2 regions of the Mycobacterium sp. E3247 genome follow, and region 1 is predicted to be linked to the other one. Evidence: predicted binding sites of a transcription regulator. Region 1 holds the regulator's gene; the other holds the start of a gene.

Evidence for each region. The regulator HspR, encoded in region 1, represses chaperone genes until heat shock. The targets are predictions, from matches to a motif close to ANNTGAGTNNNNNNNACTCANNT.
Region 2: a site for HspR is predicted at 1,994-2,016, ahead of lon (endopeptidase La). Genes of this name have one in related genera too.

What each region holds. Positions count from the first base shown of each region.
Region 1 is NZ_LZJG01000228.1:22-10,969, forward strand. It holds partial or broken gene dnaJ (molecular chaperone DnaJ) at 1-831, shown strand, start outside; gene A9X04_RS12170 (heat shock protein transcriptional repressor HspR) at 831-1,217, shown strand; gene A9X04_RS12175 (aldose 1-epimerase) at 1,218-2,108, opposite strand; gene A9X04_RS12180 (FAD-binding oxidoreductase) at 2,120-3,292, opposite strand; gene A9X04_RS12185 (DUF3060 domain-containing protein) at 3,335-3,778, opposite strand; gene clpB (ATP-dependent chaperone ClpB) at 3,905-6,451, shown strand; gene ttfA (trehalose monomycolate transport factor TtfA) at 6,657-7,523, shown strand; gene A9X04_RS12200 (SDR family oxidoreductase) at 7,578-8,351, shown strand; gene pyrE (orotate phosphoribosyltransferase) at 8,425-8,940, shown strand; gene A9X04_RS12210 (hypothetical protein) at 8,941-9,849, shown strand; gene A9X04_RS12215 (RNA methyltransferase) at 9,846-10,496, shown strand; gene A9X04_RS12220 (XdhC family protein) at 10,789-10,948, shown strand, end outside.
Region 2 is NZ_LZJG01000483.1:3,619-14,566, forward strand. It holds gene A9X04_RS23450 (alpha-amylase family protein) at 1-204, shown strand, start outside; gene A9X04_RS23455 (DUF1810 domain-containing protein) at 190-627, opposite strand; gene A9X04_RS23460 (alpha-hydroxy acid oxidase) at 647-1,906, shown strand; gene lon (endopeptidase La) at 2,028-4,349, shown strand; gene A9X04_RS31735 (hypothetical protein) at 4,666-5,154, shown strand; gene A9X04_RS23475 (nitroreductase family deazaflavin-dependent oxidoreductase) at 5,244-5,624, shown strand; gene A9X04_RS23480 (TfoX/Sxy family protein) at 5,633-5,965, shown strand; gene A9X04_RS23485 (endonuclease) at 6,010-6,645, shown strand; gene A9X04_RS23490 (DUF72 domain-containing protein) at 6,642-7,367, shown strand; gene A9X04_RS23495 (NAD(P)/FAD-dependent oxidoreductase) at 7,416-8,657, shown strand; gene A9X04_RS23500 (NAD-dependent epimerase/dehydratase family protein) at 8,646-10,757, opposite strand; gene A9X04_RS23505 (acetyl-CoA acetyltransferase) at 10,868-10,948, opposite strand, start outside.

The DNA.
Region 1 (10,948 bases):
AGCGGTGGCGCCAACATCGGCGACCTGTTCGGCGGCCTGTTCGGGCGGGGCGCCGGCGCGCGTCCCAGCCGGCCGCGGCGCGGCAACGACCTGGAGACCGAGACACAGCTCGATTTCGTCGAGGCCGCCAAGGGCGTGGCGATGCCGTTGCGGCTGACCAGCCCGGCGCCGTGCACCAACTGCCATGGCAGCGGGGCACGGCCGGGCACCAGCCCGAAGGTGTGCCCCACCTGCAACGGATCCGGCGTGATCAGCCGCAACCAGGGGGCGTTCGGGTTCTCCGAGCCGTGCACCGACTGCCGGGGCAGCGGCTCGATCATCGAGCACCCCTGTGAGGAGTGCAAGGGCACCGGGGTGACCACCCGCACCCGCACCATCAACGTGCGGATCCCGCCCGGTGTCGAGGACGGGCAGCGCATCCGGTTGCCCGGACAGGGCGAGGCGGGCCTGCGCGGCGCGCCGTCGGGTGACCTGTACGTCACCGTGCACGTGCGGCCGGACAAGGTGTTCGGCCGCGACGGCGACGACCTCACCGTGACCGTTCCGGTCAGCTTCGCCGAACTGGCCTTGGGCTCAACGATTTCGGTGCCCACGCTGGACGGCAAGGTGGGCGTCCGGGTGCCCAAGGGCACCTCCGACGGCCGCATCCTGCGGGTGCGCGGCCGGGGCGTCCCGAAGCGCAGCGGCGGCAACGGGGACTTGCTGGTCACCGTCAAGGTCGCCGTGCCACCGAACGTGGAGGGCGCCGCGGCCGAGGGGCTGGAGGCGTACGCGGCCGCGGAGCGGGCCAGCGGGTTCGATCCCCGAGCGGGATGGGCGGGCAATCGCTGATGGCCAAGAATTCACGGGAGGAGTCCCGGACGTTCCTGATCTCGGTGGCCGCCGAGCTGGCCGGCATGCACGCCCAGACCCTGCGCACCTACGATCGCCTCGGCCTGGTCAGCCCGCGCCGCACTTCCGGTGGGGGACGGCGTTATTCGGAGCACGACGTCGACCTGTTGCGCGAGGTGCAGCGGCTGTCGCAGGACGAGGGCGTCAACCTGGCCGGCATCAAACGCATCATCGAGCTGACCAACCAGGTCGAGGCGTTGCAGGCCCGCGTGCAGGAGCTCAACGAGGAGCTGGCGCAGGTGCGCGCCGGCCAGCGCCGCGACCTGGCGGTGGTGCCCAAGAGCACCGCCGTGGTGGTGTGGCAGCCGCGCAGAACGCGCGGCTGATCAGACCCGGATCGAAAACTGTGTGACCGCAGGCTCGCCCGGCCGCGCGCGGTGGTAGCCGCCGCGGCGCAGGGCGTCCGTCGGTGCGGTCATCGGCTCGAAGCAGACGACGTCCTCGGCGGTGGGCGCGAAGATCTGCGTCGCCGGATACCCCCGCTCGAAGCGCACCTCCAGCCGCCGGCCGCCACCCGAGACCGCGAACACCGCGCCGTCGGGCACCTCGTCGTAGGCATCGTCGAAAGCCTTGTCCCCCAACGGCTCCGACAGCGCCGCCTGGGCTTCGAATTCGCCGGTGGGCAGCCCGAGGTCGTCCAGCCGCAGGCGCCGCAGGGGCGGTGTCTCGATCACCCACTCCGGGCGGGCCACGTCCGGCAGGCGCAGGTAGGGATGGAACCCGAAGCACAGCGGGACCGGGTGGGCACCGGTGGCGGTCACCGTGGCGCGCACCGTCAACGTCCGCTCGGCCAGCCGCACGGACACCGTCAGCACATGCGGGTACGGGAAGCTGGCGAGCAGTCGGGGATCGGCGCCGAAATCCAGCTCGGCGATCAACTCGCCGGCCGTCTCGGCGATCACCCGCCAGCCCGGATGGCCGGCCAGCACACCGTGGATCGGCAATCCGTTGGGGTCGGCGCGGACCCCGTTCTCGCCCGGCGTCAGCGTCGCCGTCACGCCTTCGGCGGTATAGGTGTTCGCGCCCAACCGGTTCGCCCAGGGATACAGGATCGGGATGCCCATCGTCTTGCCCGCCGTCACGTAGGCGTCCAGCCCGCGCCGCTGCCCCAGCAGCTCCACGCCGGCATCGCTGAGCGAGGTGCCGATCATGCCCGCCTCGGGCACGAACTCCGCGGCCACCGACGAGGCCGGGTCGCGCAGGGTGACGACGCGCATGCTTCCTCCACTCACCTTGATAGCGGGTCGTGCTGAATGTTTTCCGGCGGAGCGCCTTTGGCGATCAGCGCGGCCTTGGTGGCCCGCACCATCGGCGGCCCGCCGCAGATCAGGATCTGCCGGTCGCCCCACCCACCGTATTTGGTCACCACATCGAGGAGCCGGCCGGTCTGGCGCACGTGCAGGCCACGCGGCGGCGTGACGTCGGGATAGTCGGCGGCCCAGGCCGGGTCGGCGCCGTACTCCGAGACCGGCGAGACCGAGAGCCACGGATTGTGCGAGGCCACCTGCCACAGGGTCGGCAGGTCGTAGAGCTCGCATTGATAGCGCGCCCCGAAGAACAGGTGCACCCTGGGGTTCACCGCGTATCGGCTGAGGTCCATGATCAGCGTCCGCAGCGGCGCCAGCCCGGTGCTCCCGGCGACCATCAGGACGTCGCCGCCCTCCCGGTCGACCCGCAGGCCGCCGTGCGGGCTGGACAGCCGCCACCGGTCGCCGGGCCGCGTCTCGCCGACGATGGCGGTGCTGACCAGGCCGCCGGGGACCACGCGGACATGGAACTCGATGCCGCCGCCCGGGTCCGCCGGGATGGCGGGGGACAGGTAGCGCCAGCGGCGCGGGCATTGCGGGACTTGAACATTCACGTACTGGCCCGGGTGGTAGTCCATCGGCCGGTCAAGCTGCAGCCGGATCACCGCGAGGTCGCGGGACACCCGCATGTGCTCGATCACCGTGCCGTCCCACCACGCGGGCCCCTCGTCCGCGTCCGCCGCGCCGCTCATCACGCCGGTGATGAGGTTGAGCGACTGGCGGGCCGCGTCGTCGACGGCGTCGGTCCAGGCGCCGCCGAGCTGGGTCCGCAACGTCGACAGCAACGCGCGGCGCAACGTGTCGTAATGCTCCGGTAGCACACCGTATTTGCGGTGGTCGCGGCCGAGCTGGGCGAGGAAGGCCACCGGTTCCTGGGCGCGCTGGGCGACGAGCTCGCCGTATACCCAGTGCATGGCGTGCGCGAAAGCGGCCCGCTGTCCGCCCATTTCGGGCGGGAACAAGTCGCGCACCGAGGCGTCGAGGCCGAACCAGCGGGTGTAGAACCGGCCCACGAGCTCGTTGCCGGGCCCGGAGTCCTCCTGCGCGAAGGCGTCGCGCAGCACCCGCAACGCATCGGTGTCCTCGAGCCCCACGCGGCCCGATTCTAGGCGCGCCGCGCGCCGGCGATCCCGGCCTCAGCCCTGACCGACGGTGTTGGCCGTGCCGGCGTTGGCGATGGTCGGTGAGCCCCAGTGATACGTGACCGAGTTGCCGGTTCCCGACGCGCTCACCGCGTCCGTGCTGTCCACCGCGACGCGGTTGCCGTGGCCGGAGACGCTCAGGCTGGTGCAGTGGCCGGTGACGGTGACGGTGTTGGTCTGGCCGCTGACCGACAGGTAGCCGCCGTGGCAGCCGATGGTTTTCGTGGTGCCGGTGCCGTTGACCTGCAACGTGCCCGACTCCGGGACGGTCGCCGAAGGGCCGGCGCCGGCGAGATCGGTGTGGAATCCGGCGGCGGCCAGGCCCGCCAGTGCCAGCGCCGCGGCGGCGAGTGCGGGCCAGAAGGCGGCGCGGGGCCGGGGCTGACCCGTGGCGGGCCCGGCGTGGGTGGCGTTCTGGGGCTGTTGCGTCTGCGTCATCGCTTCGGGGGATACCCCGTGCGCCGCGGTCGCCAAAACTCGTTAGAGTTGAGCGGAACACACTCAACCTTGACGGCGTTGAAGAACGCGACAAGCATTTTCCCTACCTATGCGAACGGAGGCGTCGTGGACTCTTTCAACCCGACAACCAAGACGCAAGCGGCGCTGACCTCGGCGCTCCAGGCGGCCTCGGCCGCCGGTAACCCCGAGATCCGCCCGGCGCACCTGCTGATGGCCCTGCTGACGCAGGCCGACGGGATCGCGGGCCCGCTGCTGGAGGCTGTCGGCGTCCAGCCCGCGACCATTCGCGCCGAGGCGGAGCGCCTCGTCGAACGCCTGCCCCAGGCCAGCGGCGCCAGCTCGCAACCGCAGCTGTCGCGCGAGTCGCTGGCCGCCATCACCACCGCCCAGCAACTGGCCACCGAGATGGACGACGAGTACGTCTCGACCGAACACGTGATGGTCGGGCTGGCCACCGGCGACTCCGACGTCGCCAAGCTGCTGACCGGCCACGGCGCCTCGCCGCAGGCCCTGCGTGACGCGTTCGTCAAGGTGCGCGGCAGCGCCCGGGTCACCAGCCCCGAGCCGGAGGCCACCTACCAGGCGCTGGAGAAGTACTCCACCGACCTGACCGCCCGCGCCCGCGAAGGCAAGCTCGACCCGGTCATCGGGCGCGATAACGAGATCCGCCGCGTCGTGCAGGTTTTGAGCCGCCGCACCAAGAACAACCCGGTACTGATCGGTGAGCCCGGCGTCGGCAAGACCGCGATCGTCGAGGGCCTCGCCCAGCGCATCGTCGCCGGCGACGTGCCCGAGAGCCTCCGCGACAAGACCGTCATCAGCCTGGACATGGGCTCGATGGTCGCCGGCGCGAAGTACCGCGGCGAGTTCGAGGAGCGGCTCAAGGCCGTTCTCGACGACATCAAGAACTCCGCCGGCCAGATCATCACCTTCATCGACGAGCTGCACACGATCGTCGGCGCCGGCGCGACCGGCGAGGGCGCGATGGACGCCGGCAACATGATCAAGCCGATGCTGGCCCGCGGCGAGCTGCGGTTGGTTGGCGCCACCACGCTCGACGAGTACCGCAAGTACATCGAGAAGGACGCCGCGCTGGAGCGCCGGTTCCAGCAGGTGCTGGTCGGCGAGCCGTCGGTGGAGGACACCGTCGGCATCCTGCGCGGCCTGAAGGACCGCTACGAGGTGCACCACGGTGTGCGCATCACCGACTCGGCCCTGGTGGCCGCGGCGACGCTGTCCGACCGCTACATCACCGCCCGCTTCCTGCCGGACAAGGCCATCGACCTGGTCGACGAGGCCGCCAGCCGGCTGAAGATGGAGATCGACTCCCGGCCCGTCGAGATCGACGAGGTCGAGCGCCTGGTGCGCCGCCTCGAGATCGAGGAGATGGCGCTGGCCAAGGAGGAGGACGAGGCCTCCAAGGAACGGCTGGAGAAGCTGCGCTCCGAGCTGGCCGACCAGAAGGAGAAGCTGGCCGAGCTGACCACCCGCTGGCAGAACGAGAAGAGCGCGATCGACGTGGTCCGCGAGCTCAAGGAGCAGCTGGAGGCGTTGCGTGGGGAGTCCGAGCGCGCCGAGCGCGACGGCGACCTGGCCAAGGCCGCCGAGCTGCGCTACGGGCGCATCCCCGAGGTCGAGAAGAAGCTCGACGCCGCCCTGCCGCACGCCGAGGCCCGCGAGAACGTGATGCTCAAGGAGGAGGTCGGACCCGACGACATCGCCGACGTGGTGTCGGCGTGGACCGGCATCCCCGCCGGCCGAATGCTCGAGGGCGAGACCGCCAAGCTGCTGCGCATGGAGGACGAGCTCGGCAAGCGCGTCATCGGCCAGAAGAAGGCGGTGACCGCGGTCTCCGACGCGGTGCGTCGCAGCCGGGCCGGCGTCGCCGACCCCAACCGGCCGACCGGGTCGTTCATGTTCCTCGGGCCGACCGGTGTCGGTAAGACCGAGCTGGCCAAGGCGCTGGCGGAGTTCCTGTTCGACGACGAGCGCGCGATGGTCCGCATCGACATGAGCGAGTACGGCGAGAAGCACTCCGTCGCCCGGCTCGTCGGCGCCCCGCCCGGCTACATCGGCTACGACCAGGGCGGCCAGCTGACCGAGGCGGTGCGGCGGCGGCCGTACACGGTGATCCTGTTCGACGAGATCGAAAAGGCGCACCCGGACGTGTTCGACGTGCTGCTGCAGGTTCTCGACGAGGGGCGTTTGACGGACGGTCAGGGCCGCACGGTCGACTTCCGCAACACCATCCTGATCCTCACGTCCAACCTTGGGTCGGGCGGCAGCGAGGAGCAGGTGATGGCCGCGGTGCGCTCGGCGTTCAAGCCGGAGTTCATCAACCGGCTCGACGACGTCATCATCTTCCACGGCCTCGAGCCCGGCGAGCTGGTGTCGATCGTCGACATCCAGCTGGCCCAGCTGCAGAAGCGGCTGGCGCAGCGCCGCCTCACGCTGGAGGTGTCGCTGCCGGCCAAGCAGTGGCTGGCGCAGCGCGGGTTCGACCCGGTCTACGGCGCGCGGCCGTTGCGCCGGCTGGTGCAGCAGGCCATCGGTGACCAGCTGGCCAAGCAGCTGCTGGCCGGCGACGTGCACGACGGGGACACCGTTCCGGTCAACGTCAGCCCGGACGGCGACTCGCTGATCCTGGGCTGAGCCCGGGCTGCGGGTCCCGAGTGTGAATTCCTGGGCTTTGAGGGTGCGCCCAGGGCGGGAAATTCGCGAAAGCGCCGCCCTGGGCTCACGCTCGAAGCCGTCAGCGCAAACGGCTGGCGAACGAGGGCGTTAGTTCCGTCTCGTAATTGGGTTGTGACCAGCCGGACTTCTTTATTCCGGAGCAATTACGGATACCCTGTGTGGGATGGTCCCCCTTTGGTTCACGCTGTCCGCGCTGTGTTTCGTCGGCGCGGGCGTGTTGCTGTACGTCGACCTCGATCGGCGTCGCGGCCGCAGCAGGCGCCGCAAATCATGGGCGCGGTCGCACGGCTTCGACTACGAGCGTGAATCCGCCGACATCCTCAAGCGCTGGAAGCGCGGGGTGATCTCGACGGTCGGCGACATCGCCGCCGAGAACGTCGTGCTGGGCCAGATCCGTGGCGAGGCGGTCTACATCTTCGACCTCGAGGAGGTCGCCACCGTCATCGCGCTGCACCGCAAGGTGGGCACCAACGTCGTGGTGGACCTGCGGCTCAAGGGGCTCAAAGAGCCACGGGAGAGCGACATCTGGCTGCTGGGCGCGATCGGCCCGCGGATGGTGTACTCGACCAACCTGGACGCGGCCCGGCGGGCCTGCGACCGCCGCATGGTCACCTTCGCGCACACCGCACCGGACTGCGCCGAGATCATGTGGAACGAGCAGAACTGGACGCTGGTCGCCATGCCCATCACCAGCACCCGCACCGAGTGGGACGAGGGGCTGCGCACCGTGCGGCAGTTCAACGATCTGCTGCGGGTGCTGCCGCCGCTGCCGGAGGAGACCCAGCAGGAGGCGGGCGCGCCCGCCGGGCTGCGCAGCGCGTCGCCCAGCCGGCCGCTGGCGCCCGCCGGCCGCGCGGAGCTGCCGCCCCGGCGTGCGCAGCAGGACGTCGGCGGGCTGCTGGGCTCGGACGTTCAGGCGCCTCGCCGGCCGGCCGAGCCGATCCGCCGGGAGCAGCGCGGCCCGGACGCCGTTCGCCGCCCGCCGCCGGCCGGCCGCAACGGCCACCAGGCCACCAACTATCAGCACTGACGGCCCGCCGGGCGCGGGCAGGGCGGCGCGGCCGCCGTCATTAGGATGTCGCTCATGCCTCGTCCCGTAGCCCTGATCACCGGGCCGACGTCCGGGATCGGCGCGGGCTACGCGCGCCGTTTCGCCCGCGACGGCTACGACCTGGTCCTGGTCGCCCGCGACGTCGACCGACTGACGCAACTGGCAGGTGAACTCGAAGGCCGGGGTGGCGCCGTCGAGGTGCTGCCCGCCGACCTGGCCGATCCCGCCGGCCGCGACAAAGTCTGCGAACGCCTGGCGCGGGGAGTCCGCGTGCTGGTGAACAACGCCGGGTTCGGCACCTCCGGCGACTTCTGGGCGACCGACCCCGCGGTGCTGCAGTCACAGCTCGACGTCAACGTCACGGCGGTGATGCACCTGACCCGGGCGGCCCTGCCGGCCATGCTCGACACCGGTGCCGGCACCGTCGTCAACATCGCCAGCGTCGCGGGCCTGGTGCCGGGGCGCGGCTCGACCTATTCGGCGTCCAAGGCGTGGGTGATCTCCTTCAGCGAGGGCCTGTCCGTCGGCCTGCAGGGCACCGGCGTGGGCGTACACGCCGTGTGTCCGGGCTACGTGCACACCGAATTTCACGCCCGGGCCGGGATCGACATGGCGAAGTCGCCCTCGTTCATGTGGCTCGAGGTGGACGACGTGGTCGACCAGAGCCTGGCCGACATCGCCCGCGGCAAGGTGATCAGCATCCCGGGCCTGCAGTACAAGGCGATCATCGCCGCCGAACGGATGATTCCGCGGACCCTGATGCGGGCCGTGACCAAGCGGATCGGCGGTGGCCGTGGCCGGACCTGAATCCCCGCGCGGCGACGATGCCGGCCGCGCAGCGGCGGGAGGAGAAGCCGCGCACACCGACTCCCGCGAGGAGCTGGCCGAGCTGGTGCGCCGGCTGTCGGTGGTGCACGGCCGGGTGACGCTGTCGTCGGGCAAGGAGGCCGACTACTACGTCGACCTGCGCCGCGCGACCCTGCACCACCGGGCCTCGGCCCTGATCGGTGCGCTGATGCGCGACCTCACCAGCGACTGGGACTACGACGTGGTCGGCGGCCTGACCCTGGGCGCCGACCCGGTGGCCACCGCCGTCATGCATGCGCCGGGACGCCCGATCGACGCGTTCGTGGTCCGTAAGTCCGCGAAAACCCATGGGCTGCAACGCCTTATCGAGGGATCCGAGGTCGCCGGCAAGCGCGTGCTGGTGGTCGAGGACACCAGCACCACCGGCGCGTCGGCACTGACGGCGGTGCGCGCGGTCCAGGAGGCCGGCGGGCAGGTGGTCGGCGTGGCCACCGTCGTGGACCGTTCCACCGGCGCCGCCGAGGCCATCGAGGCCGAGGGCCTGCCGTACCGCAGCGTGCTGGGCCTCGCCGATCTGGGGCTGGGCTAATTGCCCTGCCGTACACGCCTTCTCGCGGTAGCGGCCTGCGTGCTGGCCTGTCTGACGGGCTGCTCGGGTTCCAGTCATCCGGTGCGCCCCTACGGCGCCCAGGGGGCGCGGCTCGGGGAATCGCTGTCGCTGCTGGGCTGGAACATGGCGGTGTCGAACCTGCGCTGGGACGACGACTACGTGCTCGTCGACGTCGACGCCTCCGCGGTGGACCCACGCGCGCCGCACGCCAAGCCCGAGGACATCCGGTTCGGGCTCTACGGCGCGCTGTCGCACCCGATGGAGTCCAACGGGCTGGGCAGTTGCGGCCGCCCGACGGGCAAGGCCCCCGACGTCCACTCGCCGTTCGCGGCTTCCGGCGACCGGCTCGCCGGGACGGTTTGCCTTGGGCCGCTGAAGGATCGCAGCCAGGTCCGCGGCGTGTACGTCTATTCGCCGCGTGACCGGATCCCCAACAGCTCGGCGGCCTACCCGGCCGCGTTCCCGGTGGGGTTGATGCCCACCAACGCCAACGACACCGGCCTGTCGGTGAAGACGGTCAGCCTGTCGGCTTGGCGCGCCGATGGTGCCCCGATGACCAAGGCGCAGCTCGGCGACCCCGCGGCGTTCAACGGCAACGGCTACATGCTGCTGGGCCTGGAGGCCGACGGCCTCGCGGCCCGGTATCGCGACGAATCGGCCCACCGCGGCGGCCCGCTGATGCTGCTCGCCTCCCCGACGCTGCCCGGCGCCGGCCTGAACCCGGCCTGCTCGGCGTACGGGTCGTCGGTGCTGGTCCTGCCCGACGCCTCGCTGGACGCCGTGCATGTCAGCGCCTCGCTGTGCACCCAGGGCGAGATCAACGAGGCGCTGCTCTACGCGACCGTCGCGGTCGATGGCACCCACGCCGGGGTGTGGACGCCGCGGTGAGCGAACCGGGGCCTGGGCCGACCGAATGGGCCGCACCCGCCGCCGGGGTGGGGCCGTGGCCGGGCGAGCCGCCCGACGACGCGCGCTATGACCCGGTCCTGTTGCGCGAGGGCGACACCCGCAACGTCGTCGACGCCTACCGGTATTGGACGCGCGAGGCCATCATCGCCGACATCGACCGGCGCCGGCACCCGCTGCACGTCGCGATCGAGAACTTCGGGCACGACGCCAACATCGGTTCGGTGGTGCGCACCGCCAACGCCTTCGCGGTGCACACCGTGCACATCGTCGGCCGGCGGCGCTGGAATCGCCGCGGCGCCATGGTGACCGACCGCTATCAGCGGCTGTGCCACCACGACAGCACCGCCGACCTGATGGGCTTCGCGGCCGGTGCCGGGCTGACGGTGGTCGCGGTGGACAACGTCCCGGGGGCGGCGCGGCTCGAGGAGACGGCGCTGCCGCGGGAGTGCCTGCTGGTGTTCGGGCAGGAGGGTCCTGGCATCACCGACGACATCCGGGTGGGCGCGGCGACGACGGTGTCGATTGCCCAGTTCGGCTCGACCCGCAGCATCAACGCCGCGGTGGCCGCCGGGGTCGCGATGCACGCCTGGATTCGGCAGCACGCCGACCTGTCGCAGGCGTGGTAGCCGCGTCCCTTCTCGCCGAATTCCTTCTCGAATGTGCGCTCAGGGCGGGGATTCTCGGCGTGTCGCCGCCCTGGGCGCACACTCGAAGCCAAGCATTCACACGCGAAAAGCGTTGGCCATTCGTACCGGAATTTGATATCGCCCGCGATATCAAATCCGCGGAGCACTTCCTACCCTGGAAACTGGTGCCCATGTGGCCGGTGAGGTCTTAACCGTTGGGTCCGGCAGCGTTCGACGGGGCGAATGGACCCGAAGTCGAGCCGGGTCGTCGCCTTCACTCTACGTTGAGAGAGTGCGTGACGTGCTTGCCGAGCTGATGTCGATCTGGCGCGCCGGCGACACCGCGGGGCTGGGCACGGTGGTGCGCACCTTCCGGTCCGCGCCGCGGCCGCCGGGGGCGGCGATGGTGGTGGCGCCGGACGGCTCGGTGACCGGGTCGGTGTCGGGTGGTT
Region 2 (10,948 bases), on a different contig from region 1:
CGGCACTACGTGTACGAGACCCGCAGCGGGGACGACGCGCTGCTGGTCGCGCTGAACATCGACGACGAGCCGCTGAGCCTGGCGCTGCCGGAGGTGGGCACGGCCCAACGGAAGGTCATCGGGGGATCGGCGGCGCCGCCCCAAGAGGTGGTGGACACGCTGGTCGTGGAACCGCACGGCTGGCGGATTCTAGGCCCCGCCTAGGCGCGCCAGGGTCAGCTGATCCTGCCGGCCGTCGTAGTACTTGTCCAGAACCGCAAGGAAATCCTCGTTATCGTCGGTCGCGCGCGCAAAGAGCGTCATCGACGAGCGCAGCTTGAGGTCGTCGGGCGAGCCGAAGATGTCCCTCACCGATTTGCCGTGGACCTCGTTGACCAGTCGGGCGCACTCGTGCAAGCGCGGCCCGAGCACCTCGTGCCGCAGGTATGCGCGGGCCTCGTCGAGCGACGAGATGCCGTAGTGCACCGCCGTTGGGCTGCCGCCCAGGCCGCGTAACTGCGGGAAGACGAACCACATCCAGTGACTGCGCTTGCGCCCGGCGCGCAGCTCTTCGACCACGTTGCGGTACACCGGGCCCTGCGCCTCGACGAAGCGCTCGAGGCCGAACGGGTCGCTGTCCGCTTGCATGTGACTACGGTTGCACACTGTGGAATCCAACGGACGGAAGGCCGCCAAACGGCGAGTGCCCAAGGTGCGCGATCTCGCGCCGCTGATCAAGTTCAAGCGGCCGCAGTTCGACGCGACCAAGCGCCGCCTCGACACCGCGTACACCATCGATGATTTGCGGCGCATCGCCCAACGGCGCACGCCCAGGGCGGCGTTCGACTACACCGACGGCGCGGCCGAGGACGAGCTGTCCATCGAACGCGCCCGACAAGCGTTCCGCGACATCGAGTTTCACCCGACCATCCTGCGCGACGTCACCAACGTCACCGCCGGCTGGAACGTGCTGGGTCAACCGGTGGTCCTGCCGTTCGGCATCGCGCCCACCGGCTTCACCCGGTTGATGCACACCGAGGGCGAGATCGCGGGCGCGGCGGCGGCGGCCAAGGCCGGTATCCCCTTCTCGCTGTCCACGCTCGGCACCTGCTCGATCGAGGACCTGGTGACCGCTGTGCCGCAGGGCCGGAAGTGGTTTCAGCTGTACATGTGGCGCGACCGCGAGCGGTCGATGGCGCTGGTGCGGCGGGCGGCCGACGCGGGTTTCGACACCCTGCTGGCCACCGTCGACGTCCCGGTCTCCGGCGCCCGGCTGCGCGACAACCGCAACGGCATGACGATCCCGCCGACGCTGACCCTGCGCACCGTGCTCGATGCGGTCCCGCATCCGAAATGGTGGTTCGACCTGTTGACCACCGAGCCGCTGGCATTCGCGTCGCTGGACCGCTGGCCGGGGACGGTCGCCGAGTACCTGAGCACCATGTTCGACCCGAGCCTCACCTTCGACGACCTGGAGTGGATCAAGGCCCAGTGGCCGGGCAAGTTGGTTGTCAAGGGCATCCAGACGCTCGACGACGCCCGCGCCGTCGTCGACCGCGGGGTCGACGGCATCGTGTTGTCGAATCACGGCGGGCGCCAGCTGGATCGGGCCCCGGTGCCCTTTCACCTGTTGCCGTCGGTCGCCCGGGAGGTCGGCGAGCACACCGAGATCCTGCTGGACACCGGCATCATGTCGGGCGCCGACATCGTGGCGGCCATCGCGCTGGGCGCGCGCTGCACGCTTGTCGGCCGGGCCTACCTGTACGGCCTGATGGCCGGCGGCGAGGCCGGCGTCACCCGCGCGATCGACATCCTGGCCGAAGGCGTGATCCGGACCATGCGGCTGCTGGGCGTCACCTGTCTCGAAGAGCTGTCGCCCAAACACGTGACGCAACTGCGGCGGCTGGGGCCGATTTCGCCAACGTGACGCTGGCCGCACACTCGGCACCGGATGTGAGCCCGGCCGCACACTCGTGACGGCCCGACCTCGCGGGAACAAACCGGACCCGGGCCGGGTTGAGCGCATCAGACTCAGTTTTGGAGGATTGATGGCTGAAGCCAAATCAATGCCGGTGCTGTTCGTCACCGACACCATCGTGTTGCCCGGCATGGTCGTGCCGATCGCGCTCGACGAGGCCGCGCGGGCGGCGATCGACGCCGCCCAGGCGAGCGAATCCGGGCAGCTGCTGATCGCGCCCCGGCTGGACGACCGCTACCCGTCGCACGGCGTGATCGCCAAGATCTTGCAGGTGGGACGCATCGCGGGCGGCGGCACCGCGGCCGTCGTGCGCGGTGAGCGCAGGGCGCAGATCGGGACCGGCGCGTCCGGGCCCGGAGCTGCGCTGTGGGTCGAGGTGACCGAGGTCCCCGAGGTCGAGACGACGGACGAAATCAAGGCGCTGACCGCCGAGTACAAGAAGCTGCTGCTGGCCATGCTGCAACGGCGCGAGGCCTGGGAGATCGTCGACTACGTCAACAGGCTGACCGACCCCTCGGCGCTGGCGGACACCTCCGGCTACGCGTCCTACCTGTCCAGCGAGCAGAAGCGGCAACTGGTCGAGACCGAGGATGTCGCCGAGCGGCTGCGCGTCCTGATCGACTGGACCAGCGACCACCTGGCCGAGGTCGAGGTCAACGACAAGATCGCCGAGGACGTCCGCGAGGGCATGGAGAAGACCCAGAAGGAGTTCCTGCTGCGCCAGCAGCTGGCCGCCATCCGCAAGGAGCTCGGCGAGGGCGAACCCGACGGATCCGACGATTACCGCGCCCGCGTCGAGGCCGCCGACCTGCCCGAGAAGGTGCGCGAGGCCGCACTGCGCGAGGTCGGCAAGCTAGAACGCTCCAGCGACCAGAGCCCGGAGAGCGGCTGGATCCGCACCTGGCTGGACACCGTGCTGGACCTGCCCTGGAACGTGCGGACCGAGGACTCGACGGACCTGAAGGCGGCGCGCGGCGTCCTGGACGCCGACCACCACGGGCTGGACGACGTGAAGGACCGCATCGTCGAATACCTGGCCGTGCGGGCGCGCCGCGCCCAACGCGGCCTGCAGGTCGTCGGCGGCCGCGGCTCCGGCGCGGTGATGGTGCTGGCCGGTCCCCCCGGTGTCGGCAAGACGTCGCTGGGCGAGAGCGTCGCCCGGGCCCTGGGCCGCAAGTTCGTGCGCGTCGCCCTGGGCGGTGTGCGCGACGAGGCCGAGATCCGCGGCCACCGGCGCACCTATGTGGGCGCGCTGCCGGGCCGGATCGTGCGGGCCATCGGTGAGGCGGGCTCGATGAACCCCGTTGTGCTGCTGGACGAGATCGACAAGGTCGGCTCCGACTATCGGGGCGACCCGAGTGCGGCGCTGCTGGAGGTGCTCGACCCGGCGCAGAACCACACGTTCCGCGACCACTACCTGGACCTGGACCTGGACCTGTCCGACGTCGTGTTCCTGGCCACCGCCAACGTGATCGAGAACATCCCGTCGGCCCTGCTGGACCGCATGGAACTGGTGCAGATCGACGGTTACACCGAGGATGACAAGGTGGCGATCGCCCGCGACTACCTGCTGCCCCGGCAGCGGGAACGCGCGGCGCTCACCGACGACGAAGTCACGCTGACGGACGCGGCGCTGCGCAAGATCGCCGCGGACTACACGCGGGAACCCGGGGTCCGGCAGTTCGAGCGGCTACTGGCCAAGGCGCTGCGCAAGGTGACCACCAAGCTGGCGGAAACCCCCGAGCCGATCACCATCGACGAGCCTGATCTGGTCGACTACCTCGGCCGCCCCCGCTTCACGCCGGAATCGGCCGAGCGCACGGCGGTGCCGGGCGTGGCCACCGGTTTGGCCGTCACCGGCCTGGGCGGTGATGTGCTCTACATCGAGGCCGGGGCCACGGACGGTGAGCCTGGGCTACAGCTGACCGGTCAGCTGGGTGACGTGATGAAGGAGTCGGCGCAGATCGCGCTGTCCTATGTGCGCTCCCACGCCGCCGAGTTGGGTGTCGACCCCAAGGCCCTCGACCGGCGCATCCACGTGCACGTGCCCGCGGGCGCGGTGCCCAAGGACGGCCCGTCGGCCGGGGTCACCATGGTGACCGCCCTGGTGTCGATGGCGACCGGACGTCAGGTGCGCTCGGACGTCGGCATGACCGGCGAGGTCACGCTGAACGGGCGGGTGCTGCCGATCGGCGGCGTGAAGCAGAAGCTGCTGGCGGCGCAACGGGCCGGCCTCTCAACGGTGTTCATCCCGGCGCGCAACGAGCCCGACCTGGATGACGTGCCCGCCGAGGTGCTCGACGCGCTGGACGTGCGGCCGATGACCGACGTCGCCGACATCGTCGCGCAGGCGCTGGAACCCGTGACGCAGGCTGCCACAGTCGCTGCGTGATCTGAGCCTGGCCGGGATGCGCGGCAGACTCGCTCGCATCCCGGCGGAGCGTGTCCGGCGTGCCGCGCGAGCGGGTGTTACGCGCCCTCGGGGTTCCTACGCCCCGCCCGGCTGAGCCCCCGGGTCCGCGATTCGTTGGACGACGGGACCGACCTGCGTGGACGCAGCAAATAGGGCGCAGAGGTTTTCCGCATCGAGTCGCCGGGTATTGGGTGGTTGGAGGTTCGACTGCCCGCAAGGGCGATGGGGTGAGCGAATCACCAAGTCAATGGTTCAGCTGCGAAGGCAGCCAAACTGCTCGACAAGGGGATTCATCATGAAGTTGAACAGAATCGCAGCCGGCGCGGTCATGGCCGGCACCATCACGTCCGCGGCCTTCGGAATCGGCGCCGGGATGGCGCAGGCCGATCCGATTGGGCCGAACATTCCGGGACCGAACGTGCCCGGCCCGAACGTGCCGGGCGGCGACCGGGACGTGCCGGGCCCCGGCCAATATGTGCCGGGACAACCGATCTGCAACCCGGGTGCGCCGGGCGTCAACTGCAACGCGCCGGGCAGCCCGCTTCCTCCGGGACACGACGGGTTCCCGCCGCCGGGGCACTACAACGACCCGGTCCGCTACGGGCTCCCGGCCACCTGGGTTCCGCCAGTGGGTGACCCCGACGGGACCCAGCTTCCCGTCGTCTTCAACCCGCAGCTGGGTCAGTGGGGCGTCAACACGTCCACTGGTTTCCAGGTGTTCACGCCCGCGGGCGGGGCGTCTGGTTCAGGCCAGGTCAACGGCGGGATCAACCCCGGGACCTAAGACGGCATAACGAGGCGGCCGCCCCCGCAAGGGGCGGCCGTTCTCGTTGCACGGTGACAGCGGCGGCGAGTTCGGCGTTGAATGGACCGGTGAGTCTCAAACGGCAAGTTGTCCACCGCGTGCAACGTCTGCTCGTCAACCCGGTGGGCCGGCAGATGCCGGGGATCATCCTGGAAACCACCGGCCGCAAGAGCGGCAAGCCGCGGCGGACCGCCGTGGGCGGGCGCCTGGTCGGCAACGAATTCTGGATGGTTTCCGAACACGGCGAACACTCCGACTATGTCCACGACATCAAGGCCGATCCCGCGGTGCGGGTGCGTATCGGCGGTCGATGGCGCAACGGCACCGCGCATCTGCTGCCGGACGACGACGACCCCCTGCAGCGGCTCGGCAACCTGCCGCGCCTCAACAGCGCGGTGGTGCGCCTGATGGGCAGCGACCTGCTGACCATCAGGGTGGACTTGGACTGACGCCCGGCATGGCCTACGACGAGAAGCTGGCCGACGAAATCCGCGAGATCGTGGCCTCCGAGTGCGGCGTGGACGAGAAACGCATGTTCGGTGGGCTCGCCTTTCTGGTCAACGGCAACATGTCCGTGGCCGTCAGCCGCCAGGGCGGCCTGCTGGTCCGGGTGCCGGCGGAGGACCTCGACAAGGTACTGCGGCGCGACCACGTCGGCCCGATGGTGATGGGGGGCCGTGATGTTCGCGGCTGGGTCCGGGTGGACGCCGCCGGACTGCGCACCAGGCGTCAGCTCCAGGCCTGGGTAACCCGCGGCGTCGGATACGCGCGCGGCCTGCCCCCCAAGTGAGCCGGCAAGGTTGGCCGGTACCCGCCGCGGGTACGTGATCGGGTATGCCCGCAAGCGCGCAGCTGGTGCGACGGCTGCTTGACGTTGCAGGGACCACCTATGCCGCCGAGGCGCGAATCAAGCTCGCCGACAAGCCGATGCCACTGTTTCAGCTGCTGGTCGTCTGCATGCTGGCCAGCAAGCCGATCGATGCCGCCATCGCCATGAGCGCCGGGCGCGAACTGTTCAAGGCGGACTTGCGCACACCGAAGGCGGTGCTCGCCGCCGATCGGCAGACCATGATCGACGCCTTCGGCCGCGCCCATTACGTGCGCTACGACGAAAGCTCGGCCACCCGGCTCACCGAGATGGCCGAACGCGTGCGCGACGAGTATTCCGGCGACTTGCGGGGACTCGCCGACCGCAGTCAGCGCGACATCGCCGCCGCGAAACGTTTGCTGAAGCAATTCAAGGGAATTGGCGATACCGGCGCGGACATCTACCTGCGCGAGGTGCAGGATGTGTGGACCTGGGTGCGGCCCTACTTCGACGACCGCGCCACCAAGGCGGCCGGACAACTGGGTCTGCCCACGCAGCCGGCAAAGCTGGGAGCGCTTGCGCCGCAGGCCAACGCGCGGCTGGCCGCCGCGCTCATCAGGATGTCGCTGGACGACGACGTACGCAGGCAGGTGAGCGGTTGACCGTGCGGATCGGCACCTCCGGGTGGTCCTACAACCATTGGGCGGACGTGCTGTACGCGCCGGGCCTGCCCGCGGCGCGCCGGCTGGCCCGCTACGTCGAGGTGTTCGACACCGTCGAGCTGAACGCGAGTTTCTACCGTTGGCCGAAAGATTCGAGCTTCGCCGGATGGCGCGAACAGCTGCCGGACGGCTTCAGGATGTCGGTCAAGGCGCACCGAGGGCTGACCCACTACCGCCGCCTGGCGTCCGCCGGGCCGTGGATCGAGCGCTTCGAGCGCTGCTGGGAACTGCTGGGTGACCGCAGCGGGGTGCTGCTCCTTCAGCTGCACCCCGAGCAGCAGCGCGACGACGCGCGCCTGGACGCCTTCCTGGACAGCATGCCGGCCTCGATCCGGGTGGCGGTCGAGCTGCGCCATCCGTCCTGGAACGACGCGGGGGTCTACGACCTGCTGGAACGCCGGCGCGCCGCCTACGTGGTGATGAGTGGCGCCGGGCTCGCCTGCGTCCCGCGGGCTACCACCGATCTGGTGTACGTCCGCATGCACGGCCCCGACCAGGACGCCATCTATGCCGGCAGTTACACCGACGACGAGTTGCGGTGCTGGGCCGACCGGATCGCCGCGTGGCGGGACGCCGGCAAGGACGTGTGGATGTATTTCAACAACGACCTGGGCGGACACGCGGTGCGCAATGCGCTGACGTTGCAACAACTTTTGCGGTGAGCCGCCCGAGTAGGCTGGGGATGTCGACGGCGGAACGGAGTGACGATCATGGCCGGCTCTAGCGGAATCGTCATCATCGGCGGCGGGCTCGCAGGAGCGAAAGCCGCAGAAGCATTGCACGACAACGGGTTCGACGGACCGGTCACCTTGTTCGCCGAAGAAGGACATCTGCCCTACGAGCGACCTCCGCTTTCCAAGGAGTACCTGGCCGGAAAGAAGACGCTGGCCGAGTTCACCGTGCAGAACGACGACTGGTACCGCGATCACGACGTCGACCTCAGACTCGGTGCGCGGGTGTCGGCCATGGACCCCGCCGACCACGCGGTCACCCTCCCCGACGGCACCACCGCGCGGTACGACAAACTGCTGCTGGCCACGGGATCGGCGTCCCGGCGCCCACCGATACCCGGGGCCGACTCCGCCGCCGTCCACTATCTGCGCACCTATGACGATGCCGTCGCCCTGGATTCGGTTCTCACCGACGGGTCCTCGCTAGCGGTGGTGGGAGCCGGGTGGATCGGCCTGGAGGTGGCCGCCGCCGCCCGCCAGCGGGGCGTCGACGTGACCGTCGTCGAGACGGCCAAACAGCCGCTGGCGGCCGCGGTCGGCGAAACGGTGGGCGAAGTGTTTGCCGGACTGCACCGCGATCACGGGGTGGACCTGCGGCTCGAGGCGCAGGTGCAGGAGATCACCACGGCCGGCGGCAAGGCGACCGGGCTGAGAATGCGTGACGGGTCGACGGTGGCTGCCGATGCGGTGCTGGTGGCCGTCGGCGCCAAACCGAACGTCGAACTCGCCGAACGGGCCGGGCTGGCGATGGGCCCAGGCCCTCAGGGCGGCGTGCTGGTCGACGCGTCCCTGCGCACCAGCGATCCGGACATCTATGCGGTCGGCGACATCGCCGCCGCGGAACACCCCCTGTTCGGCGGCCGGATCCGCACCGAGCACTGGGCCAATGCGCTCAAGCAGCCCGCGGTGGCGGTGGCCGGGATGCTGGGCGCACCCGGTGAATACGCCGAGCTGCCCTATTTCTTCACCGACCAGTACGACCTCGGGATGGAATATGTCGGGCACACGGCCGGCGTCGAACGCGTGGTCTTCCGGGGCGACGTGACCGGGCGTGAATTCGTCGCGTTCTGGCTCGACGACCACGACCGGGTGTCGGCCGGGATGAACGTCAACATCTGGGACGTGCTCGACGACGTCAAAGCGCTGATCAGATCCAGGACCTCCGTCGACCCCGAAAAGCTGGCCGATCCCGAGTGCCCGCTGGCCGAGCTATTGGGCTGAGCCTTCGACGGGAGTCCACGCCCCGTCGATGACCTCCGGCGGGCGCTGCGCCTGCAGCCGTTCCCGTTCGGCGCGGCGGCGTTTGATCCGCAGCCTGGCGTCGCCCGGCATGATGATCAGCTCGTCACACGTCAGGTAATACACGTCCTCGACGGCATCGATCAGGTCCGCCGCGACTCGACGAGAGCCTAACTCGCGCAGCGTCATTCGCAGTTGATGGGTGAATCGCAGGGTCGTGTCGTGGGCGAGCTCGCGGGAGTCGCGAGCGCTGGCGGCCAGGCGCTGGGCCAGCGTCGGCGACGGCGGCTCCGTCGACGCGGCGGCGGCCACGGCGACCTCCCCGGCCGCTCTGAGCAGCATCGCCGGGTCGTCGGCATAGGTCTGACTGGCCAACTCGGCCTCCCCCGGCCCGCGGTGGCCGATGCGGGCGACGGCGGCGTCCACGGCGGCGGCGGTGGTGGGCGACAACGCGCGGATGCTCGCGAGATTGCCTTCCCGGGCCAGCGCACACAACGGCGGGTCGGCCCGCAGGACCGCTGCCAGCTGGGCGGTCTCCGTCTCGACCAGGGTGCTGTCCATGATCATGTCCACGCCGGGCACGCCGGGAGCCGCCTTGCTGCGCTCCAGCGCCGCCGCGGTGACGCCGGTGTCGATCAACCACAACGCGGTCAGGATCCAGCCTTGGTGAATGCGGTCCCGCAGCAAGGGAACCCGAACCTCGAGCCCGGGATCGGGCAGCGCCGCCAGCTGTGCGGCGTCGAGCTGTTCGGTTTCGGCGGCCGCGCCGTACGCCCGGGTGTCGGCCTTGAGGTGGCGCAACAGGACCAGCGATCGTCCCGCCACGACGGCTTTGGCGACCGAGCCGAGGGCGCCGCCCGCCAGCGCGGGCTCACCGAACGGGAGCGGGTCTCCGACATGCGGCCGCCCGACCAGGGCGTTGCGAGCGACGGCGTCCTGGTCCCAGCCGGGGAGTTGCCCCGCGGCGACCATGTTGACCGACACCCCGACGTAGGGCCGATGACCGAAGACGGCGATGGCCCGGTTGCCCCACTCCTCGCCCACCACGCCGCCGAGCGCCAACACGTGACCGAGCACCCGATTCGCCGTGCGCAGCCCACTCAGCTGGACATCCAGCGTGATCGGGGTGAGCGGCCCGGGCAGCGCCCGGGCGAGGTTGCCCGCACTGAAGATCGGGAAGCGGGGGTCGATCCGGTCGTCGAATTCACCTTCGACGCCGTCGGGTGCCGCGCTGTGTCCCCCGTCGGAAGGGTGGGCGCGTGGGGCGGCCTCGACCGGGAGCGCCAGTCGGTGCCCATCGCCGGTCGCCCCCGCCGCCGCGATCCGGCGCCCGGCGAGTCCGCGGGCCGTGTCGGCCACCGCTTCGAGCGCCTGCCAGCCGAACTCGAACGACCAATCCTCTTGCGCCGGCGCGATATCCATGTCCGGAATGAGCTGGTGCCAGCTGCGGACCCGACTGGGCCGGGACCGCGGGTCGGCGGCGCGCAGCATCCGCCACGCGGTGACCATGTTGACGGTGTCCGGGGAGGCGAGGTCCACCACACCGGTGCGGTCGGCGTTCAGCGACGAGACCATAAAGCGCACCAGGTCGTCGACGTGCAGCACGCGCATCGGCCGCGCCGACACCTTGGTGCGCAGCAGCGTGGCCACGGTCCGGCACACCATCCAGTCGAGCTGGCGGCCGACCGGCGGGGCGATGCGAACGACCAGGCTGGGCCCCCAGCTGGTGGCGACCAGCTCCTCGGCCGGCCGGTAGAGCTCGGGCCGCCCCGCGGCGTGCGAGACGAACAGCAGCCGGGCACCGGCGCGGGCGGCCACATCCGTCACGTGCGCGAGGCCGTCGATGTCGGCGCTGCCGGGCGCGGTGGTGTCGATGGGGGCCAGGTGGATCACCACGTCGGCTTCCTCGGCGAGCTCCCGCAGGGCGGGGTTGCGCAGCGGGGCGCAAACCAACTCGACGTTGCGGTCCAGGCAGGGGTGCGGGGCCTCAGCAATGCCGGTGACCGTGTGCCCGGCAGCAATCAACGGCCGTGCAACCAGCCGCCCGAGTGCGCCGGTGGCGTCGGTAACCAGGATCTGCACCTGGGCTCACCTCCCCCGACCTCAAACTCAACAATAGGCAAGACGGCGTCGCCTACGCGACCGTTACCGGCCAAACGGGACCCTGAGCTGGCGGAAAGCCTTTCGCCGGGTTACTGCAGCGCGGCGGAGCCGTCGGCGGCGACGGCGACCTTGGCGCCGCCGATGTCCTCACACACGGTTGCCGCCGCCGC